4 regions of the Mesorhizobium sp. B2-1-3 genome follow, and region 3 is predicted to be linked to each of the others. Evidence: predicted binding sites of a transcription regulator. Region 3 holds the regulator's gene; each other region holds the start of a gene.
What was found. Region 3 encodes PhoB, which activates phosphate uptake and scavenging genes when phosphate is short. Its sites were predicted from a motif close to TGTCATNNANCTGTCAT; they were not measured.
Positions count from the first base shown of each region.

Region 1: FJ973_RS01795 (PhoX family phosphatase) is a predicted target of PhoB. The motif match lies at 1,782-1,798, and genes of this name have one in related genera.
Region 2: ugpB (sn-glycerol-3-phosphate ABC transporter substrate-binding protein UgpB) is a predicted target of PhoB. The motif match lies at 4,791-4,807, and genes of this name have one in related genera.
Region 4: FJ973_RS30265 (RNA degradosome polyphosphate kinase) is a predicted target of PhoB. The motif match lies at 2,338-2,354, and genes of this name have one in related genera.

Region 1 is NZ_VFWL01000001.1:349,687-357,624, reverse strand. Features, by position in the region: gene FJ973_RS01815 (sensor histidine kinase) at 1-206, shown strand, start outside; gene FJ973_RS01810 (response regulator transcription factor) at 203-859, shown strand; gene FJ973_RS30730 (hypothetical protein) at 1,050-1,529, opposite strand; gene FJ973_RS01795 (PhoX family phosphatase) at 1,861-3,864, shown strand; gene FJ973_RS01790 (NAD(P)/FAD-dependent oxidoreductase) at 3,924-5,105, opposite strand; gene FJ973_RS01785 (phosphatidylglycerol lysyltransferase domain-containing protein) at 5,437-6,474, shown strand; gene FJ973_RS01780 (ABC transporter permease) at 6,506-7,267, opposite strand; gene FJ973_RS01775 (ABC transporter ATP-binding protein) at 7,264-7,938, opposite strand, start outside.
Region 2 is NZ_VFWL01000018.1:63,294-71,231, reverse strand. Features, by position in the region: gene FJ973_RS24675 (ABC transporter ATP-binding protein) at 1-144, shown strand, start outside; gene FJ973_RS24670 (sn-glycerol-3-phosphate import ATP-binding protein UgpC) at 190-1,239, opposite strand; gene ugpE (sn-glycerol-3-phosphate ABC transporter permease UgpE) at 1,247-2,095, opposite strand; gene ugpA (sn-glycerol-3-phosphate ABC transporter permease UgpA) at 2,104-2,988, opposite strand; gene ugpB (sn-glycerol-3-phosphate ABC transporter substrate-binding protein UgpB) at 3,228-4,532, opposite strand; gene FJ973_RS24645 (ATP-binding protein) at 4,945-6,069, opposite strand; gene kaiC (circadian clock protein KaiC) at 6,066-7,559, opposite strand; gene FJ973_RS24635 (circadian clock KaiB family protein) at 7,543-7,866, opposite strand.
Region 3 is NZ_VFWL01000021.1:25,612-33,549, reverse strand. Features, by position in the region: gene xylF (D-xylose ABC transporter substrate-binding protein) at 1-115, opposite strand, end outside; gene FJ973_RS26645 (ROK family protein) at 375-1,616, shown strand; gene phoB (phosphate regulon transcriptional regulator PhoB) at 1,624-2,313, opposite strand; gene phoU (phosphate signaling complex protein PhoU) at 2,333-3,040, opposite strand; gene pstB (phosphate ABC transporter ATP-binding protein PstB) at 3,066-3,869, opposite strand; gene pstA (phosphate ABC transporter permease PstA) at 3,866-4,717, opposite strand; gene pstC (phosphate ABC transporter permease subunit PstC) at 4,721-5,710, opposite strand; gene pstS (phosphate ABC transporter substrate-binding protein PstS) at 5,776-6,834, opposite strand; gene FJ973_RS26610 (PAS domain-containing protein) at 7,352-7,938, opposite strand, start outside.
Region 4 is NZ_VFWL01000032.1:8,002-15,939, forward strand. Features, by position in the region: gene ppx (exopolyphosphatase) at 1-26, opposite strand, end outside; gene FJ973_RS30265 (RNA degradosome polyphosphate kinase) at 26-2,218, opposite strand; gene FJ973_RS30270 (zinc-finger domain-containing protein) at 2,419-2,664, shown strand; gene FJ973_RS30275 (FAD-dependent monooxygenase) at 2,683-3,906, shown strand; gene FJ973_RS30280 (TIGR02117 family protein) at 3,937-4,602, opposite strand; gene FJ973_RS30285 (amino acid ABC transporter ATP-binding protein) at 4,718-5,521, opposite strand; gene FJ973_RS30290 (amino acid ABC transporter permease) at 5,537-6,694, opposite strand; gene FJ973_RS30295 (amino acid ABC transporter permease) at 6,699-7,886, opposite strand.

The DNA of each region.
Region 1 (7,938 bases), on a different contig from region 3:
AGGAGGTGAAGGCCGGGATGACAGGCGGCAAGTTCTTCGTTGAAGTGTCGGATGGCGGGCCCGGATTCGACCCGAGGCGGGCCGAAGGCCTGGGGCTCGCCGGCATCAGGGAGCGTATCGAAAGCATTGGTGGCCAGTTCGAGACCACGACCGGGCCGCAGGGAACACGATTGATGATTACGCTAGCCGTCGAGGATCAACCATGATCGGTACCATCCGTGTCGCCATTGTCGACGACCACCCTCTGTTTCGCGAAGGCGTTACCCGCAGCCTGTCGGAGATCGGCGGCTTCGAAATGGTGGCCCAGGGCGCCACGGCGCAGGATGCCGAACGCATCGCCTCGACTTTGCAGCCCGACATACTGCTGCTCGACATCAGCATGCCGGGTGACGGCCTTGCGTCGGTGGCCGGCATACTGGGTGCCAATCCCGGACAGAAGATCGTCATGCTGACGGTCTCGGAGGCCAATGCCGACGTGGCGCGGGCGCTGAATGCCGGTGTGCGCGGCTATGTGCTGAAGGGGGTCGGCTCGCGCATGCTGGCCGAAATCCTCCATGGTGTCGCGGCCGGCGAGACCTATGTGTCGCCGACCCTGTCGGCTCGCCTGCTTTCGGACCTGCAATCGCTGCAGCCGGCCAACGGCAGGACGGATCGCCTGCGTCAGCTCACCGGACGCGAGGCCGAGATCCTGCAGCTGGTGGCGGAAGGGCTGAGCAACAAGGAAGTGGCGCTGCGGCTGGCACTGCAGGAAAAAACGGTCAAGCATCACATGACCGGTGTGCTGTCCAAGCTCAACGTCCGCAATCGCACCGAGGCGGCGCTGCTGATGCGCGAAGCGCGGGATCGGGCCGGCAGCTGATCCTGGTCGGCCGCAAGGGATCCCCGGTTTGGGATAACGACACGCATAAATGAAAACCTGAAGCGCGGTGCAGCAGCGGAACGCTCCAGGGCAAAAAAGACGGCCCCTATACGGGGCCGGAGCGACAAGGTCACCTCCGCCGGGGGGCGGCGGAGGTGACACGTAAAGCGGGCGATGCCTATTGCCCGCTCTACAACCCCTTGAGGCGGCTTATATCCGCCGCCGTCGCAGGGCGCTCGACGATCGTGCGGCCCAGAGCGTCGGTCATTTTGAAGCGACCCTTCTCGATCTCTTCGCCGAAGCCGTTAGGGTGCTGCACCACGATCTTGTTGTCGTCTATTTCGACACGATCGCCGGTTGTTGCGTTCACATGCTTGCCGGAGCTGTTGGCACCCTTCCCCTTGCCGTTGTTGCCGGCGCCATTGTTCCCGTTGCCGCCAGCGTTGCCATTGTTGCCTCCGGCGTTGCCATTGTTGCCGCCGCCGTTATTTCCATTGCCGCCATTGCCCCCATTGCCGTTACCGCCACCACCGCCATTGCCGTTACCGCCACCACCGCCATTGCCGCTGTTCCCGCCAGGCTTGGCTTGGGCGCTGGACGCGACAATGCCTGCGGCGGAACCGTGAAAATCGAGGTGATAGGGGGCTATGGTCAGCGCCAGTGCCGGCACTGCTCTCAGGGCCAGCCAGCAACAATGAGCCATGATCGAGCTGCGCATCAGTCCCTCACTTGATCGGACCGGCAAAATTCAGAGGCCATCTCGTGCAGGTACGCGACCATCGGCGACATGGCGTGTTCGTGTAAGTGGCCCACGACCGATGCCGCGGCAATCCGGACCTTCGCCCGATCGGTTTAGGACCTTGGTCCGAGTTTCAAACCGGATGTGGCGCGAGGTTCGCGGTCAAGTTGGCGGGTGCACGAATGTCACGAAAGTGTGACCGATCGTCTATAAGGGGTCGAAACGCGTGACACGCTCCAGCCATCCAGCCAGAGGCAGACCCATGACCGACCATCGTTCGCCCGACGCCAGATTCCGCACCAGCCTGCTTGAGGAAAACGACGGTCCGGCGACCAACCCCACCGAAAACCGCACCATGGGCGAAATCATTGCCGAGCGGTTCTCCCGCCGCGCCTTCCTCAAGTGCTCGCTGGCCGTCTCGGCCATCGCCGCCACCGTCAGCCCGCTGGCGCTCGTGGCCGCCGACGATGCGCGTGCCGCCGAGGGTTCGGCTTTCTCGTTCGATGAACTCGAAGCCGGTATCGACGACAAGCACCACGTCGCGCCGGGCTACGATGCCGACGTGCTGTTGCGCTGGGGCGATCCGCTGTTTGCCGATTCGCCGGAGTTCGACCCGGCCAGACAGTCGGCTGAGGCCCAGGCAAGACAATTCGGCTACAACAACGACTATGTCGGCTATATCGGGATCGATGGCTCCGCGGAGCACGGCCTGCTGGTCGTCAACCACGAATACACCAATCCGCATCTGATGTTCCCGGGTATCGTCAAGATAGTCGAGAAGGACGGCAAGAAGGCGGCCGAACTCACGCCGCTCTCGAAGGAGCAGGTCGATGTCGAGATGGCGGCACATGGCGGCACCATCGTCGAGATCCGCAAGGAAGGCGGCAAGTGGCAGGTGGTGCGCGACGGCAAGTTGAACCGCCGCATCACCTCCAACACCGAAATGGCGCTGTCGGGCCCGGTCGCCGGCCATGACCGCGTCAAGACCAATGCCGACCCATCCGGCACCAAGGTCATCGGCACATTCAACAACTGCGCCGGCGGCGTCACGCCTTGGGGCACCTATGTCATGGCCGAGGAGAACATCCACGGCTATTTCTCCGGTGAACTGCCGGAAGGCCATAAGGAAGCCGCCAATTACAAGCGCCTCGGCATTCCGGAAGGCGCCTATGAATGGGGCGCGCATTACGATCGTTTCGACCTCGCCAAGGAGCCGAACGAGCCCAACCGTTTCGGCTGGATCGTCGAGGTCGACGTCAACGATCCGACATCCACGCCGAGGAAGCGCACCGCAATGGGCCGCTTCAAGCATGAAGGCGCCGAATCGATCGTCGCCAAGGATGGCCGCGTCGTCTTCTATCTCGGCGACGACGAGCGCTTCGAGTACGTCTACAAATTCGTCACCGCGGGCCGTTTCGATCCGGACGACCGCGCCGCCAACATGAACCTGCTCGACGACGGCACGCTGCATGTCGCCAAATTCGCTGCGGACGGTACGGTGGAATGGCTGCCGATCGTCTTCGGCCAGGGCCCGCTGACGGCCGAGAACGGCTTTGCCGGCCAGGCCGACGTGTTGATCGAGACGCGGCGTGCCGCCGACCTGCTCGGCGCCACCAAGATGGACCGTCCCGAGGACATCCAGCCCAATCGTGTCAACGGCAAGGTCTATGTCATGCTGACCAACAATTCCAAGCGCAAAGCCGACCAGGTCGACGCCGCCAACCCGCGCGCCGACAACGCTTTCGGCCACATCATCGAGATATCGGAAGATGGCGGCGATTTCGCCGGCACCAGGGGCAAATGGGAAGTGCTCCTGAAATGCGGCGATCCGGCGGTTGCCGATGTCGGCGCCACCTTCTCCACCGCCACCACGGCCAATGGCTGGTTCGGCATGCCCGACAATTGCGCGGTCGATTCAGCCGGGCGCCTGTGGGTCGCCACCGACGGCCAGGGCCCGAAGGCCACCGGCCGCACCGACGGCCTGTGGGCGGTCGACACCGAAGGGCCGGCGCGCGCGACGTCAAAACTGTTTTTCCGCGTGCCGATCGGCGCTGAAATGTGCGGGCCGCTGTTTGCGCCCGACGATCAGACCGCCTTCGTCGCCGTCCAGCATCCAGGCGACGGCGGCGAGGATTGGGAGGCGTTCGGCCGCCCGTCCTATTATGAGGATCCGTCGACGCGCTGGCCCGATTTCAAGCCGGACATGCCGGTGCGGCCGGCGGTCGTCGCCATTACCAGGCAAGGCGGCGGCAAGATCGCGATTTAGAGGGCAATTCCAGGAAAGTGGGGTTCCGTCCGACGCGTAAAACGAACCTCCAGCCCGGTTCAGCGGCCCGAATTGGCGATCCGCCGGGCAATCCGCTCGGCGATCGCCTTGGCCTGGATGGCGGCATTGGCGAAGCAGCCGCGGATGCTCGGCCGCATGCCGGTGAACCAGAGGCCAGGCAGTTTCGGATCCGCATCGCCGCCGTTGAAGACCGGAACGCCCTTGCCGTCGAGCACGCCGAGATTGCCGACCATCTGCTCAAGCCCGGTGCGGTAGCCCGTCGCGGCAATGACGATGTCGGGATCGATCAGGCTGCCATTGGCCAGGATGACGCCGTCGCGGGTGAATTCTCGCACCCCCGGCACGACGGTGATCCTGCCCGCGCGGATGGCGTCGATCGCGCCCTCGTCGGCGGCGATCGCTGTGTAGTCGGTGGTCAGGCGGCTGGCGCCGCCCACCGGTGCCGGCGGCACGCCGAATTTCGTCAGGTCGCCGAAAACCAGGCGCTGCGTCAAGGCGATCACCGCATCGGCGACCCGCAAAGGCAACCGCGCCATCAGCGGCGACAGCCGGTGCACGGCAATCTTGCCGATGCGCTTGGGCAGGACCGACGGACCGTTGCGGGCCGACAGCCACAGCGAGGCGGTGCTTGCCTGCGCCAGGTGGTTGAGCGCGTCTATACCCGAGTTGCCGGCGCCGACGACCAGCACCTTCTTGCCGGCATAGTCCTTCGCGTCGCCGAAATCCGCCGAATGGATGATGCGGCCGGCGAAATCCCGCATTCCTTTCCAGTCGGGGATGAACGGCTGTCTGTCGCGGCCGGTGGCGATCACGACGTGGCGCGCCAGGCGCATCCCGGCGCTGGTCTCTATCGCCCAGTGGTCGCCCCTGAACAGGACCGCCTCGACGGCGACGCCGAGCTCCACCGGCAGCCGGTTCGCCTCGCTGAAATCGTTCAGATAGCGGATGACGGCGGTTCTGTGGGGGAAGGCGAGCGTGCCCTTCGGATAGGCAAGGCCGGGAAGTGCCGAAAGGTCGCGGTGAGTATTGAGGCGCAGCTGCTGGTGACGCCGATGCCATGGCTCGGCCAACCGGCTCTCCTTTTCCAGGATCGCCGTCGCCACGCCGGCCTTGACCAGCGCCTGCGCTGCCGCGAGACCGGCGGCGCCGGCGCCGATGACGATCGCCGGTTCGATAGTTACCGTCTGGTGCGCTGCCGGTCTGATTGTCGTATCTGCCATTCGCTCACGAACCCCATTCCACCCTTGTGGCGCTTCCGCCGACACCGGCAGAACGCCCTCCCGCGCATGATCCATACAGCAGATCGGCCCCGGATTTCGAGGCCATGCGCCGCACCGCGGTTGCGTCCTATATGGCATATACGCGAGATCGGCGATAATCAGGTCGCGGCAATGTGATTGATTCGAGATCCGGGGGCTGGCGGATCTCTGTTACCGGTACAGGAATCCGAAGTCCTCGAAACGCTTTTTTCGGCTTCCTGTGCAAAATCAAGGCGCCACGGCGTATAGCGTACCCGGGTGCGCGCCGCAGATGCACGCGGAATCTCGACCCATGCCCTCCTTGCGGATCTATCTCGACAAAATCCTCGAGCGTGCCTCGCCAAAGGTCGAGCGCCAGGCGTTCACCCATGCCGAACGGCTGGCGCTGGTGCGCCGCCACGGCGACTTCTCACTCGCCTACTCCTCCGCCGTGCAAGGCAGGCTCTCCTATTTCGGCGACGCCGACGGTTACATCGCCTTCGGCACCAAGATGAAGCATCATTTCGCGCTCGGCGACCCGGTCGCCGATCCGGCCCATCGGGCCGACTATATCAGGCGCTTCGTCGAGACCGCCGGCAGCCCCTGGTTCGTGCAGATCGGCGAACAGTCGGCGCGGGTGCTGGCCGGGCTCGGCTACAAGGTCAACCGGCTGGGCATCGACACCCGTCTGCCGCTGCCCGAACACGATTTTTCCGGCAAGCGCAACGAAACCGTGCGCTACTCCGAGCGCTGGCTGTTGAAGAAGGGCTTTTCGTTCGCCGAGGACAAGCGGACGATCTTTCTCGACGAGATCTCTCGGCTTTCGGCGAACTGGCGCGGCGACCGCATCGTCAAGCGTTGGGAAATGGGCTTCCTCAACCGGCACTTCGCCGATCATGTGGGCGTCGACATGCGCCGCTTCGTGCTGCACGGCCCCGATGGCGAACTGGTCGCCCTGCTCGACTTCGATCCGCTGTTTCGCGGCGGCAAGGTCATCGGCTACACCACAGCCTTCAAGCGCAAGCACATCGACGCCTCGCCGCATGCGGAGGTCGGCCTGACCAAATTCGCCGTCGACCGCTTTCGCGAGGAAGGCATTTCGGTCGTCACGCTCGGGCTGTCGCCGCTGGTCGACGTCGGCCCCAGCGGATTCGCCGAAAGCGATTTCTGGCGCAACGCCTTCCAGCGCGCCTATGATTCGCCCTGGGTCAACCGCCGCCGCTTCAACCTGCAGGGGCAGGCGGCGTTCAAGCGTCGTTTCCACGGCATCGAGGAGCCGGTCTACGTCGCCTTCCGTAAGGGAACCTATGTCGAGATGCTGGGCCTGCTGCGGCTGGTGAAGGCGATCTAGCTCTGACCGCGGCTCAGCGTGGCTTCGCCCCTCAATTCCTCAGCCGGTAGCCGGTCCTGAATATCCAGGCGACGGTCGCCACGCAGATCAGCAGAAAAACCACGGTCATGCCGAGGCTGATGCCGACCGAAACGTCCGATTTTCCGAAAAAGCTCCAGCGGAAGCCGCTGATCAGATAGACGACCGGATTGAACAGCGTCACCGTGCGCCAGGCGCCCGGCAGCATGTTGATGGAATAGAAGCTGCCACCGAGGAAGGTCAGCGGCGTGATGATCAGCAGCGGCACCAGTTGCAACTGCTCGAAGCTCCTGGCCCAGATTCCGATGATGAAGCCGAACAGGCTGAAGGTCACCGCCGTCAGCACCAGGAAGGCCAGCATCCAGAACGGATGCTGGATCGAGAGCGGCACGAACAGCGAGGCCGTCGCCAGAATGATCAGGCCGAGGATGATCGACTTGGTGGCGGCGCCCCCGACATAGGCGAGGACGATCTCGAGATAGGAGACCGGAGCCGACAACAGCTCGTAGATCGAGCCGACGAATTTCGGGAAGTAGATGGCGAAGGAGGCGTTGGAGATCGACTGCGTCAAAAGCGACAGCATGATCAGCCCGGGCACGATGAAGGCGCCGTAGCTGATGCCGTCGATCTCGGTGATGCGCGAACCGATGGCCGAGCCGAAGACGACGAAATACAGCGACGTCGACAGCACGGGCGAGACGATGCTCTGCAAAACGGTGCGCAGCGCGCGCGCCATCTCCACCCGGTAGATCGCCCATACCGCGCGCAGGTTCATGGCTCTTGCCTCAGAAGATTGACGAAGATCTCCTCCAGCGAACTGTTCTGCGTGTCCAGGTCGCGGAACTGGATGTCGGCGGCCTCGAGATCGCGGATCAGCGACGCCACGCCCGGCCGGTCGCTCTGGTTGTCATAGGTGTAGGTGATCTGCCCGCCATCCGGCGACAAGTCCAGGGCGTAGTGCGAGAAGGCGTCCGGAATGGCGCCGAGCGGGCTGCGCAGTTCCATCACCAGGCGCTTGCGGCCGAGCTTGCGCATCAGTTCGGCCTTGCCCTCGACCAGGATGATCTCGCCGCGGTTGATGACGCCGACGCGGTCGGCCATCGCCTCGGCTTCCTCGATATAGTGGGTGGTGAGAATGATGGTGACGCCGTCCTCGCGCAGCCGCCGCACCATCGCCCACATGTCCTGGCGCAGTTCGACGTCGACGCCGGCCGTCGGCTCGTCGAGGAACAGCACGCGCGGTTCGTGCGACAGCGCCTTGGCGATCATCAGCCGCCGCTTCATGCCGCCCGAAAGCGTGATCGCCTTGGCGTCCTTCTTGTCCCACAGCGACAGGTCGCGCAGCACCTTCTCGACAAAGGCATGGTTTGCCGGCTTGCCGAACAGGCCGCGGCTGTAGTTGACCGTCGCCCAGACGCTCTCGAAGGCATCGATAGTCAGTTCCTG
Region 2 (7,938 bases), on a different contig from region 3:
CGGTTGCTCAACAGCCCCGACCCGCCGGACGCCGCCGCCATCGGCAGCACGCCGCTGATCCTGCGCAAGTCCGGCATGGACGCGCCGGCGGTCGGTGAGATCGTCCGGCTCACCGTGTCGGGACAGGCGCATGTATTCGCCTGACCGGCCGACGGTTCGCGGCTCGCTGATCAGCATGCAAGATTGGCGTCAGTCGACCCTCTTTGCAGCCTGATCGAACCAGTGAAGTTTCTCGGCCTTGGCCACGACGCGCAACTGGTCGCCGGGCTTGGCTGTTGCGCGCGCGGCCACACGCACGACGATGCGGTCGCCTCCTGCCGCACAGTGAAGAAAGCTGTCCGCTCCCACCGGCTCGACCGCCTCCACCATTGTCGGCAGCACGAGCGCGCCGGACGGTGCCTCGGCCGCGAAAGTGACATCGGCATCCTCGGGGCGGAAGCCAAGCGTGACGGCATTCGCAGGCGCAAAGTCGCTCGTCTTGCTGCCGGTCAGCGCCGGACCCGAAAGGGACAGAAGATTCATCGGCGGTGCGCCGATGAAAGAGGCGACGAACGTCGAGGCCGGCTTTTCGTAAATGTCGAGTGGCGCGCCCGCCTGCTCGACCAATCCGCCATTCATGACGACAAGGATGTCGGCCAACGTCATCGCTTCCAACTGGTCATGGGTGACGTAGACCGAGGTGACACCGAGCGAGCGCTGCAAGTTCTTGATTTCGACCCGCATCTGGCCGCGCAGCTTGGCATCGAGATTGGAGAGTGGCTCGTCGAACAGGAAGACTTTCGGATTGCGCACGATGGCGCGGCCCATGGCGACGCGCTGGCGTTGACCGCCTGAAAGCTCGCGCGGGCGCCGGTCAAGCAGCGCTGAAAGCTCCAGCACCTTGGCGGTCGAACGAACCCTGCTGTCGATCTCGTCCTTGGGCGTACCGCGATTGCGTAGCCCGTAAGCCATGTTGTCGTAGACTTTCATATGCGGATAGAGCGCATAGTTTTGGAACACCATGGCGATGTCGCGCTCGGTCGGGCCGATCGTGTTGACGATCTTGCCGTCGATAGCGACCGTGCCGGAAGAAATGGTCTCCAGCCCGGCGATCATCCTCAAAAGCGTGGACTTGCCGCAGCCGGACGGCCCGACCAGCACACAGAGTTCCTTGTCGGGAATGGCAATGGAGACGCCCTTCACGGCTTCGACGCCGCCGGCATATACTTTCTTCACGTCCCTCAGATCGACCGTCGCCATCGGCTTCTCACTTTTCGGTGTCGACCAGTCCGCGCACGAACCAGCGCTGCATCAGCACCACAACCAGGATTGGCGGCAAGATTGCCAGGATCGCCGTGACCATGACCAAATGCCATTGGGTGTCGGCATCGGCGAAGGAGACCATCTTCTTCAGTGCGATGACGATGGTGTTCATATCGTTGCTGTTGGTGACCAGCAGCGGCCACAGATACTGCGTCCAGCCGTAGATGAAAAGAATGACGAACAGCGCCGCGATATTGGTGCGCGACAATGGCAACAGGATATCGAAAAAGAACCGCCATGGACCGGCGCCGTCGACGCGCGCCGCCTCGACCAACTCGCCCGGGATGGTCATGAAGAACTGGCGGAACAACAACGTTGCGGTGGCCGAGGCGATCAGCGGGATGATCAGTCCGGCATAAGTGTCGATCATACCGAGGTCGACCATTACCTTGTAGGTCGGCAGGATGCGCACCTCGACGGGAAGCATCAGGGTGATGAAGATCAGCCAGAAGAAAGTCATGCGCAGCGGAAAACGGAAGAAGACGATCGCATAGGCCGACAGGATCGAGATGAATATCTTTCCGACCGCAACGCCGAGCGCCATGATCGTGGAGTTGAGGAGCAGCCTGCCGACGCCGAGCCCGCCGATGCGGCCGACGCCGCCGAACAGCGCCTCGCCGTAATTGTTCCAGAACTCGCTGCCCGGCCGGAAAGGCAGTGGCGGCCTAAGGATGGTTTGCAGCGTCTGCGTCGAGGCAACGAAAGTGTAGTAGATCGGAAAGGCCACGATCAGTATGCCGAGGATGAGCACGGCATGTGCAAGGAAAATGCGAAACGGGGATTGACCGATCATCGCGCTCCTCAGCCGTAATGAACCTTCCGTTCCACGTAGCGGAACTGGATGGCGGTGAGCGCGATGACGATGACCATCAGGATGACCGACTGCGCCGCCGAATCGCCGAGGATCAGATTGACGAAGCCGTCATTGTAGACCTTGTAGACCAGTGTCTCGGTGGCCTTGCCCGGCCCGCCGCCGGTGACGGCGTGGACGATGCCGAACGTGTCGAACAGCGCATAGACGGTATTGACGACCAAAAGGAAAAACGTCGTCGGCGCCAAAAGCGGGAAGACGATGGTCCAGAAGCGCTTGGTTTCGCCGGCGCCGTCGATCGCCGCCGCCTCGATCAGCGTTTTCGGCACCGCCTGCAGCCCGGCGACGAAGAACAGGAAATTATAGCTGATCTGCTTCCAGGCGGCCGCCGCCACCAGAAGGATCATGGCGTCGGTGCCGTTGAGCAGCGGATCCCAGGCGACGCCCAAACGTCTCAGCAGATAAGACAGCGAGCCGATCGATGGATTGAACAGGAACAGCCACAGCATGCCTGCAATCGCCGGCGCCACCGCGTAGGGCCAGATCATCAGCGTGCGGTAGAGGCCTTTGCCGCGCACCACCTTTTCCGCCATCACGGCAAGGAGCAGCGCCACGCCCATGGCAACGATCACGGTCGCGAGCGAAAACACCACTGTGACCTTGATCGAGTTGAGATAGGCCGGGTCGGCAAGCACCTTGCGGAAATTGGCAAACCAGACGAACCTGCTCCTCAGCCCGAACGGGTCCTGCCTCAGCATCGACTGGTAGAGCGCCTGCCCGGCCGGCCAGTAGAAGAACACCAGCGTGATGGCAAGTTGCGGCGCCACCAGGAGGTATGGCAAGACTTTGTTGGGAAAGACGACGCGCGGGGTCAATGCGCCGCTCCGGCGTGGAAAGCCGAGCGGCACTCTACGGCGCTCACCGCTGCCCTGCCGGGCATCTCCCCTTCTTGGAGGAAGATTGGCAGTTCCTGCGGCAGCTGCCATTCTCCAGCTTTGACAATCGCCGAAAACGGTCGCGACAGCCAGTCTCCCCCCTTCAGGGGGAGATGCCCGGCAGGGCAGAGGGGGGCCTCGTAGAGCAAGGACTATAACTCGATAGGTTCGGACGCGCCCTAATTCCCCAGCGCTTCCTTGATCGCCGCGTTGCCACGCGTGACCGCATTGTCGAGCGCCTGCTGGGCGGTTTCCTGGCCGGCAAGCATCTTTTCGAACTCCTCGTTCTGGATGTCGCGCACCTGCGGCAGGTTCGGCAACCGCACGCCCTTCGAATTGTCGGTCGGCGCCTTGCCCGTCATCTGCAGGATCGGCGTCTCGCGACCGGGATTCTTGTCGTAGAAGCCGGACTTTTTCGTCGCCTCATAGGCGGCGAGCGTCACCGGCAGATATCCCGATTTCTGGTGCAGATATTCCTGCACATCGGTCTTGGACAGATAGGCGAAGAAGGCCGCGACGCCTTTGTATTCCTCGTCGGACTTGCCGCCGAAGACCCAAAGGCTGGCGCCGCCCGGCGTCGTGTTCTGCGGCGCGCCCTTGGCGTCGCTGTCATAGGGCAACTGGCCGATGCCGTAGTTCATGCCCGACTTGACGATGTCGCCTAGGCCGCCCGAGGATTCGGTGAAGATGCCGCATTCGCCGGCGAGGAATATCTGCTTGGCTTCGGAGGTGCGCCCGCCATATTTGAAGGTGCCGTCCTTGGCCAGATCGGCGAGCGCCTGGAAATGTTTGACGAAGATCGGCGAGTTGATCTTGAGTTCGACATCACCGCCGGCCAGGCCATTCTGCTGCGTGGCCCACGGCACATCGTTCCACGCCGCGAAGTTCTCCAGGTGTATCCAGGTCAGCCAGGTCGAGGTGTAGCCGCAAGCGGCGGCGCCGCTCGCCTTGATCTTTTTGGCATCCTCCCACACCTCGTTCCAGGTCTTGGGTGGGTTGTTCACGTCGAGCCCCGCCTTCTGGAAGATGTCCTTGTTGTAGTAGAGGATCGGCGAGGAGGAGTTGTAGGGGAAGGACAGCATGGTGCCGTCCGGCGTCGAATAATAACCGACGATGCCTGGCAGATACTGGCTCTTGTCAAAGTTCATCCCGGCGCCGGTCAGCACCTCGGCCACTGGCTTGATCGCGTCCCGGGCCGCCATCATGACGCCGGTGCCGACATCGAACACCTGGATGATGTCAGGCGACTGGCCGGCGCGATAGGCGGCGATGCCGGCATTCAGCGTTTCGGGATAGGTGCCCTTGAAAACCGGAACAATCTGGTAGTCGCCCTGGCTGGCGTTGAAATCCTTGGAAATCTTGTCGACGACCTCTGCGTTGGCGCCGGTCATGGCGTGCCACCAGCTGATCTGCGTAACGGCGAAGGCGGAGGTTGTGGAAAGCAGGGTCACGGCGACACCGGCCGCGAAGCCAAAGAACTTCATGTTTCGTCTCCCGTTCTCATTGCTTGTCATTGGCGAAAGGGGCACTCCCGCAATGGCACTATGTGTCGTTCGCGCGCAGCGGACAACGGTTTTGTTGCGGACAGGCGCACTTCATGTCCGGCTAAAGTAGCGTTCACTTCCGGATGAAAGTGACCCGGAAAAGGTTTGCATAGCGGCTTGCTGCTTGAATTGATGTACCAGGGACCTGTCTCGAGACGGTCAGCGACCTCACCGACGGACGGCGTCTAACAGCACATGACAACACTGACATGACAACGCTGAAAAAGGCGTCGGTTTAATGCTCGGTCGATGCGTGGAAATTCCCGTCCCGCGCTCAGCCTGACGGATTTGACATCGGCCAATCAGTCTGCTGGCCGGGAATGGGTCTGCCGCCGCTCAGTTCTGCCGCCGCTCAGTTCTGCTGCCGCTCGGTTCCAGAAGCGCGCGGCAAGTAGAGATGCAGGCTTGTTCCCTGACCGATTTCGCTATCGAGTCGGACATGCCCACCGGATTGCTTGATGAAGCCGTAAACTTGGCTTAGCCCGAGTCCCGTACCCTGCCCTTCCGATTTTGTTGTGAAGAATGGTTCGAAAACGCGCGCCAGGGTGTCCTTGCTCATTCCACAGCCGGTATCGCGTACAGTCACGCGAACAAATGAAGCCGCCGCTGAACGCAAATCCTCCAGATCATTTGGAAAATTGCTGGTCTCAATCGTGAGAGTGCCACTGCCTTTCATTGCATCTCTGGCGTTCACCGCAAGGTTAAGAACGGCGATGTCGAGCTGGTTGGCATCGATAAGGATAGGGTCCAAGGCTGGATCCAGATTGCATTGCACCCGGATACCGCTCCCCAACGTCCGTTCCAGCAGCGTCGTCAGCCCCTTGATACGTTCATTGAGATCAATCTGTTCCGGGACCAGGGATTGGCGTCGCGAAAAGGCAAGCAGTTGCTGTGTTAGCGCTCCTCCATTTTCGATCCGCCTGAACATCTCCTCGACCAGCAGAGTGACTTTCTCATCCGCAGGATCTTTAGCGATCTGTTTCTCCAGAAGCCGAAGGCCAGACCCGAAAACGGCGAGTAGGTTGTTGAAGTCATGGACAATGCCAGCTGCGAGGCGTCCAATGGCTTCGAGCTTTTGTGACTGGCGTGCGTTTTCTTCTCTTGATCGCTGGGCCGAGACATCGCGCAGGCTGGCAAGCAATGCGGGCCTGCTGTCCCAGGTAACCTCGACCGTACGCATTTCCACTTCTGCCGGCTTGCGGCCGGAACGGTGAACGGTGATCTCGGCGATCTCTCCGGAGACGACCGGACGGCCGAGCGGAACGTGGAGGAGTTCGTCAAGCGGCTGTCCAAAAATTACGGCTGCCGCAGGATTGGCATAGAGCACTGTTCCGTCCAAATCGACCACCAGCATCCCGTCGGCGGTATTTTCGATCAACTGGCGAAAGCTGAGCTGGCTGATGCCAGCCGGAGATGTATCTCCGGGCGATTCCAGCATTTCGGCGGCGTTTTGCGCCGTATTCAAGGCGCTCTTCATGTCGACGTGTTGTCCACGGCGGAGTCGCCGAACACATCAGGCGCGCTGTCAAAGGGCTTTCCAAGATGCATACCGCCACTGTCGATGGTGAAGCGCCGTATCTGTTTGTCGTGTTCGCTGCCGCGCATTTTCAGCACCATCATGCCGCGATGCATGAATTCTTCCTGCTGAATGTAGCGCAACAGAATGATCGAATCGGTGAGTGTGGAAATATGCTGCTCGCTAGCGCTCTGGCCTCCGACAAGCGATTTGTTGGTAGCGGTGCAAAGGCCGGCAATTTCGCGCTTCTTTATGAAGGAGGTGACGCTGATCAAGAACTCACGAAACCCGGTTTCTGGCGCGATGCGCTCCAATGCCGACAAGCTGTCGATTGCCATGCGATCGGGTTTGAACTCCGCCACCAGTTCGCGGATCATCAGAAGGTGATCCGGCAAACTCTGCGCTTCCGGATAAAGGCAGACTACCTTCAGGCGACCATCCGCCTCCATCGCTTCGAAATCGACGCCCCAGCTACGCGCGTTGCGGAAAAGCTGGCCGCGGCTCTCCTCATAGCCGACGAGCAAGGCGCGTTCGCCCGCAGCCACTCCGCCCGCCAGAAAGTTGGTGACAAGTAGAGTCTTTCCGGTGCCTGTGGCTCCACTGACAAGGGTTACGCTGTCGCGAAAGAACCCGCCGCTGCACATTTTGTCGAGTTCGGAATTACCACTGGTGACCCGTTTCGTGCTTGATTGCTGCTCCAGGCGCAACGATGACAGAGGCACAGCTACGATGCCCTGTTCGGCGACCAGCGTTATGGGCACTTCGCCCTCAACGTGACGGCTGCCGCGCATTTTCAGGACTTCTATGGTCCGCCGACGGCGCTCGCGATCAAGGGCATTGCGAAGGATCACGACATTGTCTGCGACGAACTCCTCTATTCGGTGACGGGAGATTTCACCATATTCACTGTTGCGTTCCGCGGTCATAAGGACCGTCAGCCCTTCTTTCTTCAGCGCGGTCGCAATACGTAGAAGTTCGCGGCGCACTGCCGTCTGCTCGGCTACGAAATGATCGAAAAGTTGGGTAACCGAATCGAGCACGATGCGCTTTGCCCCGGCGCTTCGGCTCGCGTGCAGAATGCGGGTCAGAAGACCGGCGAGGTCGAAATCGCCCACAACCACCTGGTCCTGATCGCGCGGGCTCGCATCGACGAAAACAAGCTTGTCCGCCGCTCGCCAGCCGCGGATGTCCCAGCCGAAGCTCGCCATGTTTACCTCGATCTCGGTTGGCGACTCCTCGAAAGTGACGAAGACACCGGCCTCATTGAGACCGGTGATGCCATGCGCCAGGAACTGCGTGGCGAATACGGTCTTGCCGCTACCGGGCGTGCCGCCCACGATGGTGGTGCGTCCGCGCGGCAAGCCACCCATCACCAAGTCGTCAAAAGCCTCGATCCCTGTATTGACGCGTTCAAGAACCGGATCGATAGAGATCTCATCCGTCGCGGTCATGAATATCATCCTTCTTGCGAAAACCGAAATAGTCCAGAACCTGAGCGATATTGCTGATGTCGCCCACCAGACGGCGCGGGGGATCAGCGGATTCGTCGGAGAGCGTCGGCGTTGCTAGTATCCCTGCTCGCTCCGCCTCATGAGGATGTTCCAGGATATCGAATATCTGGATTTCAATGGATGCGCTCATCTCCTCGATTATCTTCAGGCGGCTTTCCAGTGCCCGACGAGCACCGGGCGTGTCTCCGGCGATGTAGAGCCGGAGAAGGGGATGGGCCCCTGAAGCGGGCGGTTGTTCCGGGTTCATATCTCACGCTGGTTGCACGGGTTCAGTATCGACGTGCTCTACGCGACACGCCAGCAATTCAACCGCAGGGCT
Region 3 (7,938 bases):
CTTCCTGGAAGTTCGACCAGGAAACGCCGATGACCTTGTCCTTCGCCTGCGCGACCGACGCGAGCGTCAGCGACATGGCGACACCCGCCAGGATGGCGGCTGTGAATCTCTTCATCTTAATCCTCCCTGCGCCGCGTATGGCGCGACCAAACAGGCCCGTAGGCCGGCACAAAGGCTCTATTTTTTCGAGCCTCGAAAAAACACTGGTCCATCGTCGGAACGCTGTCAACGTCGATTCTGATGTATTTTGATGTCCTCGTGAATTTTTTTCGAGCTCCGGAATAAATAATGACAGCCAAGGCCGGTTCTGCCAGTATTTGACGGTCGTCGGGATCCTGGGGAGAGAACGCGGCGACGGGGAGGATGCGAGAAACATGTCGGTCGGAATCCGCCACGACGATTTGCGCCGACGCAACCGGGCGATGGTGATCGCGGCCGTGCGCCGTGCCGGGCAGCCCTCGCGCACCGAGATTGCCGCGACCACCGGGCTCAGCCATTCCACCATATCGGCGATCTCCTCCGACCTGATTGGCGAAGGCATCCTGGCGCAGAGCAAGCCGAGCGAGGCCGGTGCGCTGAAACGCGGCCGGCCGCAGGTCGGCCTCAGCCTCAACCCTGAAGCCGCGGCGGTGATGACCGTGGTGCTGTCGCTGAATTTTCTCTCCGTCGCCGTCATCGACTATGCCGGCCAGGTGATATCTGAAGAGCAGCGCCGGCTGGACACGCTCACCCTGTCGCGCGAGGCGCTGATCGGCGAATGCGTGGCCATCGTCAGGCGGCGGTTCGAGGATCCCGACCTCGACGTCGGCAGCATCGCCCGTATCGCGCTGGCGATCCAGGGCATCACCGACACGGATGCGCGCACCATGCTGTGGTCGCCGATCACGCCGCAGACCGACATCGCCTTCGCCGACATACTGGAGGCCGAGTTCGGCATTCCCGCCACCATGGAGAACGATTGCAACATGATGGCGGTGGCGCTGCGCTGGCGCGATCCCCAGCGCTACCGCGACGACTTCATCGCCATCCTTTTGTCGCACGGCATCGGCATGGGCTTGGTGCTGAAGGGTGAACTGTTCACCGGCACCCATTCATCCGGAGGCGAGTTCGGCCACATGATCCATCGCCCCGGCGGGGCGCTCTGCCGCTGCGGGCGGCGCGGCTGCGTCGAGGCCTATGCCGGCAACTATGCCATCTGGCGCAACGCGAGGCAGCTTGGCGAGGACACCGAGCCCGTCGACGTCAGCGACGCCGACATGCGCACCCTGGCGGCCTCGGCGCGCGAAAAGGACGGGCCGGAGCGCGAAGCCTACCGCAAGGCCGGCGAGGCGCTGGGTTACGGCCTTGGCAGCCTGTTCGCGCTGATCGATCCGGCGCCGGTCGCCATGGTCGGCGTCAGCGCCGCCGCCTTCGACCTGATCGAGCCGGCTCTGCGCGAGGCCATTGCCCAGACCGCCGGCGGCCAGCACTCGAAATCGATTTCCTTCGACACCGAGCCGAACGAACTGCCACTGATCCGCGAGGGCTGCGCCATGCGCGCGCTGACCTTCGTCGACCAGGAGATTTTCGCGCCGGGGGCACAGGCGAAATCAGGCGTGGGCGAGAACGTTGCGTGACATATCCCTAGTCTTCGCGAATCGCATACCCCGCGCCCCGAATGGTGCGGATCACGTCAGGCATGCGGCCATTGTTGACCGCCTTGCGCAGCCGGCCGACATGCACGTCCACGGTGCGCTCGTCGATATAGATCGTTTCGCCCCAGACATTGTCGAGCAGTTGGCTGCGCGAGAACACGCGGCCGGGATGTCGCATCATGAATTCGAGCAGGCGGAACTCGGTCGGCCCGAGCCGGATCTCGCTTTTCTTGCGGTAGACCCGGTGCGATTCACGGTCGAGCACGATGTCGCCGACCTTGAGCACGCTGGACAGAACTTCGGGCTTGGCGCGGCGCAGCAGCGCCTTGACGCGTGCCATGAATTCCGGCGTTGAGAACGGCTTGACCAGATAGTCGTCGGCGCCGGTGGAGAGACCGCGCACCCGGTCGCTTTCCTCGCCGCGCGCCGTCAGCATGATGATCGGCAGCCGCTCGGTCTCGGGCCGCATGCGGAGACGGCGGCAGAGCTCGATGCCGGACACCGCCGGCACCATCCAGTCGAGCACAAGAAGGTCAGGGACATTCTCCTGCAAGCGGATCTCGGCTTCGTCGCCGCGCGTCACCACCTCTACCTGATAACCCTCCGATTCCAGATTGTAACGGAGCAGCACACCCAGCGGCTCCTCGTCCTCCACCACCATGATGCGTGGCGCGATCATCGACTGGTCACCCCTGCCGTCAAGCCGCTGGCGCCGACATCGCCGTCTCGTCCTGCTTTGGGCGATTGGCGGGCAATTGCGTGCCGGTCAGCACATAATAGGCATTTTCGGCAATGTTGGTCACGTGATCGCCGATGCGCTCGAGATTCTTGGCGCAGAACAAAAGATGCGTGCAGGCGGTGATGTTGCGCGGATCCTCCATCATGTAGGTCAGCAGCTCGCGGAAGACCGACGTGTATTTGACGTCGATGCGTTCATCGTCGGCGCGCAGCTTGGCAAGTGCCGCGGCATCGCGCGCCGCATACTCCTCGATCACGCCTTGGACCTGGATCAGCACAAGCTGCGCCATGGCGTCGATGGAGTGCGACAGGTCGCGCGGCGTGGCGGCAAGGCCGACGGTGCCGACGCGCTTGGCGATGTTCTTGGCGAGATCGCCGATGCGTTCGAGATCGCCCGCCATGCGGATCGAGCCGACGACATGGCGCAGATCGTCCGCCATGGGCTGCCGCTTGGCGATCAGGGTGATGGCGCGGTCGTCGAGTTCGCGCTGGCGCGCATCCATGATCGCGTCGTCGGAGACGACGCGCTGGGCGAGCGCGTTGTCGGAATTCAGGAGCGCCTTGGTCGCGCCGCCGACCATCGATGAGGCGAGATCGCCCATGTCGCGGATCAGCCTGCTGATCTGTCCGAGATCTTCGTCAAAGGCTGCGACTGTGTGTTCGGCCATGATCTTGGTCCTCGTATGCCTGGGATCAGCCGAAGCGGCCGGTGATATAGTCCTGCGTGCGCTTCTCGCGGGGCGACGTGAAGATCTTCTCGGTGCGGTCGAACTCGACCAGCTCGCCCAGATACATGAAGGCGGTCTGCTTCGACACGCGCGCCGCCTGCTGCATGTTGTGGGTGACGATGACGATCGTATAATCGGCCTGCAACTCGTCGATCAGCTCCTCGATCTTGGCGGTCGACAGCGGATCGAGCGCCGAGGCAGGCTCGTCGAGCAGGATGACCTCCGGCTTCACCGCCACCGTGCGGGCGATGCAGAGGCGCTGCTGCTGGCCGCCCGAAAGGCTGAGGCCGCTGGCGTTGAGCTTGTCCTTGACCTCGCTCCACAGTGCCGCGCGCTTCAGCGCCTGCTCGACACGGCCGTCCATCTCCGCCTTGCTGAGCTTCTCATAGAGCCTGACGCCGAAGGCGATGTTCTCGTAGATCGACATCGGGAACGGCGTCGGCTTCTGGAACACCATGCCGATCTTGGTCCTGAGCAGGTTGAGATCCTGCGAACGGTCGAGGATATTCTGGCCGTCGAGCAGCACCTGGCCCTCGGCGCTCTGCCTCGGGTAAAGCTCGTAGATGCGGTTGAAGACGCGCAGCAGCGTCGACTTCCCGCAGCCCGAAGGCCCGATGAAGGCGGTGACGCTGCGCTCGGGCAGCGACAGGCTGATATCCTTCAGCGCCTTCGACTGGCCATAGTAGAAATTGAGGCCCTTGACCTCGATCTTGGCTTTCTCGACCGCGACTTCGGGCGTATTCAACTCGGTGGACAACATCGGTTTCATCTGTCCTCTCTGCGTCCGGTAAGGCTGCGGGCGAAGATGCTCAGCCCGAGAACCGTAAGGGTGATTATGAGTGCGCCGGTCCACGCCAGCTGCTGCCATTCCTCGTAGGGGCTGAGAGCGAACTGGAAGATGGTGACGGGCAGGCTGGCCATCGGCGCATTGAGATTACTCGACCAGAACTGGTTGTTGAGCGCCGTGAAGAGCAGCGGCGCCGTCTCGCCGGAAATGCGGGCGATGGCCAGCAATATGCCTGTGACGATGCCCGACAGCGCCGCACGGTAGGCGACCGAGCGGATGACCACCCAGCGCGGCGCGCCGATCGCGGCGCCGGCCTCGCGCAAGGCGTTCGGCACCAGGTTGAGCATGTCCTCGGTGGTGCGAACGACGACCGGGATGACCAGGATGGCCAGTGCGACGGCACCGGCGATCGCCGAGAAATGTCCCATCGGCCGCACCAGCAGCTCGTAGACGAACAGGCCGACGATGATCGAGGGTGCCGACAGCAGGATGTCGTTGATGAAGCGCACGACGGTGGTGAGGCGCGAGAAGCGGCCATATTCGGCCATGTAGGTCCCAGCGAGGACACCGATCGGCGTGCCGACGATGACGGCGATGACTGTCATCATGATACTGCCGTAGATGGCATTGAGCAGGCCGCCGGCATCGCCGGGCGGCGGTGTCATTTCGGTGAACACAGAGAGCGAAACACCCGACAGGCCCTTATAGAGCAGTGCGCCGAGGATGAGCGCCAGCCAGGCCAGGCCGATGCCCGCCGCCGTGACGCATAGCGTCATCATCACGGCATTCCTGCGCTTGCGTCGATTGTGAAGCGATGTGGCCGTCGACATCGGTCAGGCTCCCGTGCGGCTGTCCATGCGCAGCAGCATGTAGCGCGCAAGGGCAAGGATCAGGAAAGTGATGACGAACAGGATCAGGCCGAGCGCCACCAGCGAAGACGTATAGAGATCGCCGTCGGCTTCGGTGAACTCGTTGGCGATGGTCGCCGAGATCGTCGTGCCGGGCGCGAACAGCGAGCCGCTGATGCGGTGGGCGTTGCCGATGACGAAGGTTACCGCCATGGTTTCGCCGAGCGCGCGGCCGAGGCCGAGCATGACGCCGCCCATGATGCCGACGCGGGTATAGGGGATGACGACGCGGCGCGTGACCTCCCAGGTCGTGCAGCCGATGCCGTAGGCCGATTCCTTCAGCACCGCCGGCACCGTGTCGAAGACATCCTTGGTGATCGAGGTGATGAAGGGCAGGACCATGATGGCAAGGATCAGCGCCGAGGTCAGAAGGCCGATGCCGTAGGGCGGGCCGGCAAACAGGCTGGAGAGTCCCGGCACGTCGTGGAAAAGCTTGATGATGAAGGGCTGCACCGTCGTCTGCAGGAACGGCGCGAACACGAACAGGCCCCAGATGCCGTAGATGATGGAGGGTATGCCGGCAAGCAGCTCGACGGCGATGCCGATGGGGCGCCGGAGTGGCCGCGGGCAGAGTTCGGTAAGGAAGATGGCGATGCCGATGCCGATGGGAACGGCGATCAGGATGGCGATGGCGGCGGTGACGATGGTTCCGTAGATCGGGGCCAGCGCTCCGAAATTCTCGGTGACCGGGTTCCACGATTCGGTCGTCAGGAAGGAGAACCCGAATTTCGACAGCGCTTCCCACGAGCCGGCAAACAGCGAAATCGCCACGCCGCCGAGGATGAGCAGGACGAGGATGGCGGAAAAGCGTGTCGCCGTCCGGAAAATCGTATCGGTGAGCGCGAAGCGTCGGACCGTCGCTTCCCTGGCCCGCATGGCGGCCGACGATGGCATGGCTTCGGAGACGGCGGTCATCTGGCCCTCGCGTTTCAAGGAAGACAGGGAGGGCGCCGTGAAGCGCCCTCCTCGTTCAGCAGGGATTACATGGCGGAATAGAGCGGCTTGCCGTCTTCGCCGACGATGTCCTTGGCCCACATGTCCTCGACGCTCTTGACGACCGCGTCGGGGATCGGAACGTAGTCCAGCGCCCCGGCCATGTCGTCGCCCTTCGCGTAGGACCAGGCGAAGAACTTGAGCGCTTCACCGGTCGCCGCCACGTCGCCGGGCTTCTTGTAGACCAGGATCCAGGTCGCCGACGTCATCGGCCAGGATTCGGCGCCCGGCTGGTTGGCCAGGATGACGCCATAACCAGGCTGCGAGCTCCAGTCGGCATTGGCCGCCGCCGCCGAGAACGCCGCCGCCGTCGGCTCGACCTTCTTGCCGTCCTTGTTGATCATGTCGGCATAGGTCAACTTGTTCTGCTTGGCGTAGGCGTATTCGACATAGCCGATCGAGCCACCGGTCTGCGAGACGTTGTTGGCGACGCCTTCATTGCCCTTGGCGCCGATGCCAACCGGCCATTCGAGCGCGGTGTTGACGCCGACCTTCGACTTCCAGTCGGCGCTGACGTCGGCCAGGTAGTAGCTGAAGTTGAACGTGGTGCCCGAACCGTCGGAGCGATGCACGACGGCGATCGCCTGGTCGGGAAGCTTGACGTCGGGATTGAGCTTGGCGATCGCCGCGTCATTCCAGTTGGTGATCTTGCCGACGAAGATATCGGCCAGCGTCGGGCCGTCGAGCACCAGTTCGCCCGGCTTGATGCCTTCGAGATTGACGACCGGAACGATGCCGCCCATCACCATCGGGAACTGTGCAAGTCCGGTGGATTCGAGATCCTCGCCCTTCAGCGGCGCATCGGAAGCGCCGAAGGTGACGGTCTTGGCTTTGATCTGCTTGATGCCGCCGCCCGAGCCGATCGACTGGTAGTTGAGACCGATGCCGGTCTCCTTCTTGTAGGCATCGGCCCACTTCGCATAGATCGGGTAAGGGAAGGTGGCGCCGGCACCGGAGATGTCAGCTGCCATTGCCGCGGAAAGGGTGAGGGTGGACGCCGCAGCCATTGCGATCGCAACGGCCGCCGAGCGGATGAAATGTCTCATATGGCCTGCTCCTGTTCGGAAGATGGTCTCTCGGCGCCATTCCTTGCCAGCGCCCGCTGAGGCCAATAGCGTTCGATTATAACAGTCGCATGACAGTTTCGTGTCAGCCCGGTAACGCGTCGCCGGCGCCTGGAAAGGCGATGGCGATTAGCGGCTGCGGCATGGCGCCGGTTTGCCTTCGGGAATCAGGGACTTGCGCTATCCGGCCACCCAAACAGCCATCGGATTCGGCATGGATCGCTGATCGAAGAAAAGCCGGACGGGAGCGCGTTGCTCGAGGCCAGAGGATGTCTTGGCCGGGCCATCGCCAAAAACAGGTCCGTTGGGGTAGATTGACGCTGCTTCATACTGGCGGTCGCTGCTCCCGCCCGTAACTAGAAGAGAGCGGAAATTCGATGCCGTCATTGTCCCGGCTGGACGCCGGCTTTGATATGGTGCGATCGCACCATAGTCTTGCTCGAAGGGCTGCAGCCGGCCCCGGGTGATTCTCGCCGCAATCCGGCCGAAGGCGCAAAGTCTATCCCGCGTTGCGCCGGGCCTGGCGACCAGCGCCGACCCAGCGCTCGACCTTTTCGAGCAGGGCCCTGGGGCTGATCGGCTTGGGCAGATAATCATCCATGCCGGCGTCCAGGCAGCGTTCGCGATCGCCCTTGAGCGCATGCGCGGTGACCCCGACGATCGGCACATGCGTGCCGGTTTCCTCTTCCAGCCGGCGGATGGCGGCGGTTGCCTCGAGCCCGTTCATCTCCGGCATCGAGACGTCCATCAGGATCATGCACGGATTGAGCCTGCCGAAAGCGTCCAGCGCCTTGCGGCCATTGCCGACGATCTCGAAACCGTAGCCGGTCTCGCCGAGGATCTGGGTGAAGACCATCTGGTTGACCTCATTGTCCTCGGCCACGAGGATGTCCAGCCGCTGCTCGCCGCCAGTCGCGGCAAGCCGAGGCCTGACCGGCGGCGGCTGCAGCAACGCGCGTTGCCCTGCCGCCGGTGGCGGTGACTGCGGATTGTTCCCGCCGCCTCCCTCGACAGCAAGCGGCCGGGCGACATCCGTGGCGTGGCGATGCCGCTGGATGGTGGCGACCAGCGTTTCCAGGAGCACCG
Region 4 (7,938 bases), on a different contig from region 3:
AGCCGGCCCTGGGAATCGGACAGCATCAGGCGGCGGCGTTCTTCTTGCGGCGCTTGAATTGCGCGATCCGCTTCGGCGCATGCGATTTCAGCGCATCACCCCGTCCCGACAGGCTCGGATTGGTCATGAAATATTCCTGTGCGTTGAACGGCTCCTCGCCCTCCTCGAGCACGACGCGCCGGGAGGTTCCATCAGCCAATACGTCGAAACTTTGCTGATTGTCCATGATGTTGCCGAGCATGATCTGGCCCAGCACCTGTTCATGCACAGTTGGGTTGGTGATCGGCACCATGGTCTCGACGCGGCGGTCGAGGTTGCGCGGCATGAGGTCGGCCGAGGAGATGTAGACCACCGCCTCGTCCGACGGCAGGCCGTGGCCATTGCCGAAGCAATAGATGCGGCTGTGCTCGAGGAAACGGCCGACGATCGACTTGACCCTGATGTTTTCCGACAGACCCGGCACCTGCGGCCGCAGGCAGCATATGCCGCGCACGACGAGGTCGATCTCGACGCCCGCTCGGCTGGCGTCGTAGAGCGCGTCGATGATGATCGGATCGACAAGGGCGTTCATCTTCATCCAGATGCGTGCCGGCCGTCCCTCGAGCGCGTGGGCGACCTCATCGGAAATGTGCTGCAGGATACGGTTCCTCAGCGTGAAGGGCGAGATCGCCAGCCGCATTTCGGCGGTCGGCTCGGCATAGCCGGTGATGAAGTTGAAAAGCTGGGCGACATCGCGTGCGATCGTTGCATCGGTGGTGAAGAAGGACAGGTCGGTGTAGATGCGCGCGGTCACCGGATGGTAATTGCCGGTGCCCAGATGCACATAATTGCGCAGCTTGCCGTCCTCGCGCCGCACCACCAGCGACATCTTGGCGTGGGTCTTGAGCTCGAGGAAGCCGAACACGACCTGGACGCCGGCGCGCTCGAGGTCGCGCGCCCAGCGGATGTTGGCCTCCTCGTCGAAGCGAGCCTTGAGCTCGACCAGCGCGGTCACCGACTTGCCGGCCTCGGCGGCGTCGACCAGCGCACGCACGATCGGGCTGTCGTTGGAGGTTCGGTAAAGCGTCTGCTTGATCGCCACCACTTCCGGGTCGGCCATCGCCTGGCGCAGGAACTGCACCACGACGTCGAAGGATTCGTAGGGGTGGTGGACGATGATGTCCTTCTCGCGGATAGCGGCGAAGCAATCGCCGCCATGCTCGCGGATGCGCTCGGGGAAACGCGGATTGTAGGGCGTGAATTTGAGGTCGTCGCGGGCAACGGCGACGATCTCCGAAATCTGGCTGAGCGCCAGCGGGCCGGTCAGGACGCTGATGCGGCTCGACGAAACGCCGAGTTCGCCGGCGACGAATTCGCGCAGTTCGGCCGGCATGAGCATGTCGAACTCGATGCGAATGACGGAGCCGCGGCGGCGGCGCTTTAGCGCGGTCTCGAACAGGCGCACGAGATCTTCCGATTCCTCCTCGACCTCGATGTCGCTGTCGCGAATGATGCGGAACGTGCCGGAGCCCTTGACCTCGTAACCCGGGAACAACTTGCCGATGTAAAGGCCGACCGCCTCTTCCAGCGGGATGAAGCGGACATGGTGCTTGCGGTCCGGCAAACGGATGAAACGCTTCAGCGCCACCGGCAGGCGCAAGAGCGCGCTCATCTCCTCGCCGTTCTTGCGATGGCGAAGCTGCAGCGCCATCGAGAAGCCGAGATTGGGGATAAACGGGAACGGATGCGCCGGGTCGATCGACAATGGCGTGAGAACAGGAAACACCTGGTCCTGGAAGTGCTCCTCCAGCCAGGCCTTCTCGTCCTTGGTCAGCGCGTCGCGGGTGATGCTCTCGATGCCTTCCTTGTTGAGCAGCACGGTCAGCGCCGAAAGGCTTTTCTGCTGGTCTTCCTGCAACCGTTCGACCTCGCGCAGCAGCTGTTCGAGCTGCTGTTCGGGGGTACGCCCGTCCGGACTTCTCAACACGATGCCTTCGCGAACCTGGCCGGCCAGGCCGGCGACGCGCACCATGAAGAACTCATCGAGATTGGCCGCGGAGATCGACAGGAAACGTACCCTCTCCAGCAGCGGATGGTTTGTGTTCTGCGATTCCTCAAGCACGCGGCGGTTGAACTGCAACCAGGAGAACTCGCGATTGACGAAACGATCCGGATTGCCTTCCGGGCTTGCCGCTTCCGCATTGATGAACTCGCTCTGGACCGGCTTCAGTTCGTTCATGGTTCCTGCTCTTCCCACGTCTGGTTGCTTCGCCGCTTTCGGGCGGCGCCCAGGCTGTTGCGCCTGGCCGCGATGCTCCAGCCGGTTAACCGGCTTAACTTATCCTCTGACAGGCTTTTGCGACAGTTTCATTTCATCGAACTTGCAAACAGGCCGGTTATGATCCAAACGCTGAGCAGACTGCGCTAAAGGAGACGACGATGGCAGGCGGTTCCATTCCCCATTTCCAGAACGATGCGGGCCATCCGGCGATCGATATCGGAGTCAAGGAATTCATGTGCACCGGCGCCAACCCGCCTTTCGACCATCCGCATGTGTTTCTCGATATGGGCGACGACAATGAGAAGGTCTGCCCCTACTGCTCGACGCTCTACCGCTATTCGCCGAAGCTGACGGCGATGGAAACGCTGCCGGCCGGCTGCCTCTACATCGACCAGGCCGCCTGACTTCCAGCGGCCCGGCCAATGGCAGACGCACAGTCCCGGCAAGTCATCATCGCCGGGGCGGGTATTGCCGGGCTGACCGCGGCGTTGGCTTTCGCCGAGCGGGGCTATACCGTGCGGATCTTCGAACAGGCGCAGCGCCTAGAAGCGGCGGGCGCCGGCATCCAGCTTTCGCCCAACGCGACACGCATCCTGCGTGAGCTCGGCGTACTCGACGCACTTCTTCCCAATGCCGTCAGGCCGGAAGCCGTGGTGCTGAAGGATGCGGCAACCTTGGGCGAACTGGCGCGCGTACCTTTTGGACGAGCAGGCGAGGCGCGCTGGGGTGCGCCCTACCTCGTGGCGCATCGAGCGGACCTGCAAAACGCGCTGATGGCGCGCGTGGCTGCCATGCCCGATGTTCATCCCACCACCGGTGCGCGCCTTGGCAGCGTCACGATCAGCAGTTCAGGCATCACCGCGGCAGCCGATGTGGGTGGCAGGCTCGTCGCGGCGGAAGGTTTCCTTCTGGTCGGCGCCGATGGCGTCTGGTCGTCGGTGCGCGGACTTGCCGACCAAGGAAGGAAAACCAGGCTTGCGAAAAGCCACTTCTCCGGCGAACTGGCCTGGCGGGCAACCGTCAGCGCAGACAGTCCTGCCGGGCAAGCTTTTGCAGAGATCGGTGCGCCGGACTGCGTCACCACCTTCCTGCATCCCGGCTTTCACATGGTCGCCTATCCCGTCAGCAAGGGCAGCGCCATCAACCTCGTCGCTTTCACCAGAGGCGAGCGTATCGCCGAAGGATGGTCCGGCCATGCCGATCCCGCAATCCTGGCCGGCGCCATGCGCCGCACCGCGCCGGCGCTGGCAAGGTTTGCGGAGTTGGCCGGCCCGTGGGCGGCCTGGCCGATCCATACGGTCGATCAGAAGCAGCCATGGGTAAGGTCGGGCCGCATCGCGCTGGTCGGCGACGCGGCGCATGCCATGACGCCGTTCGCGGCACAGGGCGCCGCGATGGCCATCGAGGATGCCGCCACGCTTGCCGACGTCATGGCCACCTCCCCTGCCGACCTGGCCGGAAGTCTTCAAATCTGGGAAGGTCTGCGCCGGCCGCGCGTCGTGAGAGTGGCACGTCGCGGCGCCCTCAACCGCCTTGCCTGGCATGCCTGGGGTCCGGTGGCGTTGGCGCGCAACCTTTTCCTGAAAATGCGGACGCCGGAGAAGCTCGCCGCGGATTTGGACTGGCTTTATGGATGGCGGGCCTAGAACTCGAACGAGGCGTTGGCGTTATCTGCGCTACCTACCATTATACAGCTTCAACGACCACCCGAGCGAGACCGGCAGCGGGTTCCACCAACCCGTGCGCAGGCCGGCGGTTCGCAAGGCGGCGGCCGTCCAGGTGTTGCAGCCGGCCAGCGCATTGAAATGGCCGTTCGCCTCATAGAAGCGGTCGAAATCGGAATAGGCGGCCCCTGCGATGACGATCGGCCCGCCTGGTCCTTGCTGAAAACTCGCATCGATGAAGTCGAGCAACGCGGCAAAGCGGTCTTCCGGGATGTCGAAGCCGGCGACATCGGGTCCGGAGATATTGCCGGCGACCTCGACATGCATCACTGAAGCGTCAAGCGTCAGGGCCTTGAATACGGGCATCGCCTTCAGCTGCGACCAAGTCGGCGTCTCCAGGTAGAAGGCGCGGCCGCCCCAGCCGAAGACGATGTAGCGCACCTCGGGCGCGTCGGAAGGCTGGCCGGCAGCGGCGAGGAAGCGAAAGCGCCGGCGCACGCCATCATCGACGGGAATGGCGATGTCGGTGTGGATCGGATTGCTCAGCACCAGAATGTGCCTGGCGCCCTCGCCGGCCGCGGCAGCCGGCCAGAGTGGTCGCGGCACCAGTGTGCCGAGTGCCGCGACCAGCACCACCGCGGCCACCAGCACGGCCAGGAAACGAAGGCGTTTTCTCATCCGGGCATAGTTCTTGCGATTCCATCACGTTTCAATCGAAACGATCCGATCGGCCAAATGTGAAAAAGCCCGACCGTGGCGCGGCCGGGCTCCTTCCATTTCGACGAGGCAGCGCTCAGTGCAATATCTGCGACAGGAACAGCTTCGTGCGCTCGTGGCGCGGGTGATCGAAGAACTCGGCCGGCGTGTTCTGCTCGACGATCTGGCCCTGATCCATGAAGATCACCCGGTTGGCGACTTTCCGCGCAAAGCCCATCTCGTGGGTGACGCACAGCATGGTCATGCCTTCCTCGGCAAGGCTAACCATGGTCTCCAGCACTTCCTTGATCATTTCCGGGTCGAGTGCCGAGGTCGGCTCATCGAACAGCATGATGCGCGGGTTCATGCACAGCGAACGGGCGATCGCCACGCGCTGCTGCTGACCGCCGGAGAGCTGGCCCGGATATTTGTTGGCCTGCTCGGGGATCTTGACGCGCTTGAGGAAATGCATGGCCATCTCCTCGGCCTGTTTCTTCGGGGTCTTGCGGACCCAGATCGGCGCCAGCGTGCAGTTCTCCAGGATGGTCAGGTGGGGGAACAGGTTGAAGTGCTGGAACACCATGCCGACCTCTCGGCGCACCTCGTCGATCTTCTTGAGATCGTTGGTCAATTCCTTGCCGTCGACGAAGATCTTGCCCTTCTGGTGTTCTTCGAGCCGGTTGATGCAGCGGATCATGGTGGACTTGCCGGAGCCGGACGGGCCGCAGATGACGATGCGCTCGCCGCGCATCACCTTGAGGTTGATGTCCTTCAGCACATGGAACTCGCCATACCATTTGTGCATGGCGATGATGTCGATGGCGACATCGGTGGTCGAGATGTGCATCTTCGCGGCATTGACCTTGATCTCTTCCGCGCTGACGGCGTTTTCGGTGGCCATGAACCAATCCCCTTTTTATCGTTTGTAACCGGTGTCGAGCCGGCGTTCCGTATACATTGAATAGCGCGACATGCCGAAGCAGAACAGCCAAAACACGAAGGCGGCGAACACGAGACCGGATTTCGCGGTCTGCGGCGTCGCCCAGTTGGCGTCCGAGAAGTTCTGCTTGACGACGCCGAGCAGGTCGAACATCGAAATGATGAGGACCAGGCTGGTGTCCTTGAACATGCCGATGAACGTGTTGACGATGCCGGGAATGACCAGCTTCAGCGCCTGCGGCAGCACGATCAGTCCCATCTTCTGCCAATAGCCGAGGCCGAGCGAATCGGCGCCCTCGTATTGGCCCTTGGGGATCGCCTGCAGGCCGCCGCGCACCACTTCCGCCATATAGGCGGCGGCAAACAGCGACACGCCGATCAGAGCCCTCAGGTACTTGTCGAAGGTGACGCCGGCGGGCAGGAAAAGCGGCAGCATGACGCTGACGAAGAACAGCACTGTGATCAGCGGGATACCGCGCACAGCTTCAATGAAGATGATGCACAGCATCTTGACGATCGGCATCTTGGAGCGCCGGCCGAGCGCCAGCACGGTGCCCAGCGGCAGCGACACGGCGATGCCGACGAAGGAGAGGCTGAGCGTGATCAGCAGTCCGCCCCACCGCGACGTCTCGACATGCGGCAGGCCGAACACGCCGCCGACCAGAAGGAAGAAGGCGACGATCGGCAGCACGAGGAAAAGCAGGATGGCGTTCAGGCCCTTGCGCGGCACGCTGGGGACCAGCATCGGCACCAGCAGCGCCGCGAACAGGATGGCGACCAGGATCGGCCGCCAGCGCTCCTCGACCGGATAGGTGCCGAACATGAACTGGCCGAACTTGGCGTTGACGAAGGCCCAGCAGGCGCCGCTCCAGCCATCGGGCTGGATGCCGCCCTGCGCCACTGTCGCGCAGACGGTCCGGTCCGGCCCGGTCCACTGGGCATTGATGAAGGCCCAGTTGATGACCTGCGGCAGGACCCAGGCGACGATGATGATGCCGAGTATGGTGAGGATGGTGTCGCCGACCGAACCGACGAGGTTCTTGCGGACCCAGGCATACAGGCCACGCTCGCTGATCGGCGCCGCCTCCGCCAGGGCCATTTCGGTGCGCACCCAGGAGATGTCGTGTTCCTGCATGGCCCTACCTTTCCACCAACGCCATTCTGGCATTGACCACGTTCATCACGGCCGAGGTCACCAGGCTGAGTATGAGATAGGCGATCATCATGATCAGCACGCCCTCGACCGCCTGGCCGGTCTGGTTGAGCACCGTGCCGGCGGTCGCCGTCAGGTCCGGATAGCCGATGGCGATGGCCAGCGAAGAGTTCTTGGTCAGGTTGAGATACTGGCTGGTCAACGGCGGGATGACGATGCGCATGGCCTGCGGCACCACGACCAGCCGCAGGATCGATCCCGAGCGCAGGCCAAGTGCGGCGGCGGCCTCGGTCTGGCCCTTGCTGACACCCCTGATGCCGGCCCGCACGATCTCGGCGATGAAGGCCGCCGTGTAGCAGGACAGCGCCAGATAGAGCGACAGGAACTCCGGCTTGACCTGGAAGCCGCCGGTCAGGTTGAAGGTCGATTGTTTCGGAAAATCGAAGCTCAGCGGAAAGCCGCTCAGCGCATAGGCGAGCAGCGGCAGGCCGACGATCAGCGCGACGGACGTCCAGAACACGGGAAACTGCTGACCCGTCGCCATCTGCCGCTGGCGCGCCTTGCGGGCGACGAACCAGGCCATGGCGATACCCACGATGAGCGCCACGAAGATCAGCCATGAGCCCTCGCCCCAGACGGCGCGCGGGAAATAGAAACCGCGCTGGTTGAGGAAGGAACCGAAAGGCAGGTTATAGCTCTCGCGCGGCGGCGGCAACACGGCCAGCACGCCCGAATACCAGAAGAAGATGACCAGCAGCGGCGGGATGTTGCGGAAGATCTCGATATAGACCGTGCAGATCTTGCGGATCAGCCAATTCTGCGACAGCCGGCCGATGCCGATGACGAAGCCGATAATGGTCGCGGTGACGATGCCGGCCACGGCGACGATGATGGTGTTGATCAGGCCGACAATGATGGCGCGACCGTAGGTCGAATCGGACGTGTAGGCGATCGGCGTGTCCGAGATGTCGAATCCGGCGCGGCCCCTGAGGAAGCCGAAACCGGAGGCGATGTGAAGACGCTGCAGATTGTCGATGACGTTCTGCACGATCCACCAGACAGAGCCGAACAGAATGACGACGACCAGTGTCTGGAAGAAGAGACTGCGGACTTTCGGGTCGTTGATAAAGGAGCCGCGACTTGTATCCTCGCGAAGGACTTCCTGCGATGCCATATCACCGTCCCCTGTGAAAGAGAAACCGGAAGGCAGATGGTTCTGCCTTCCG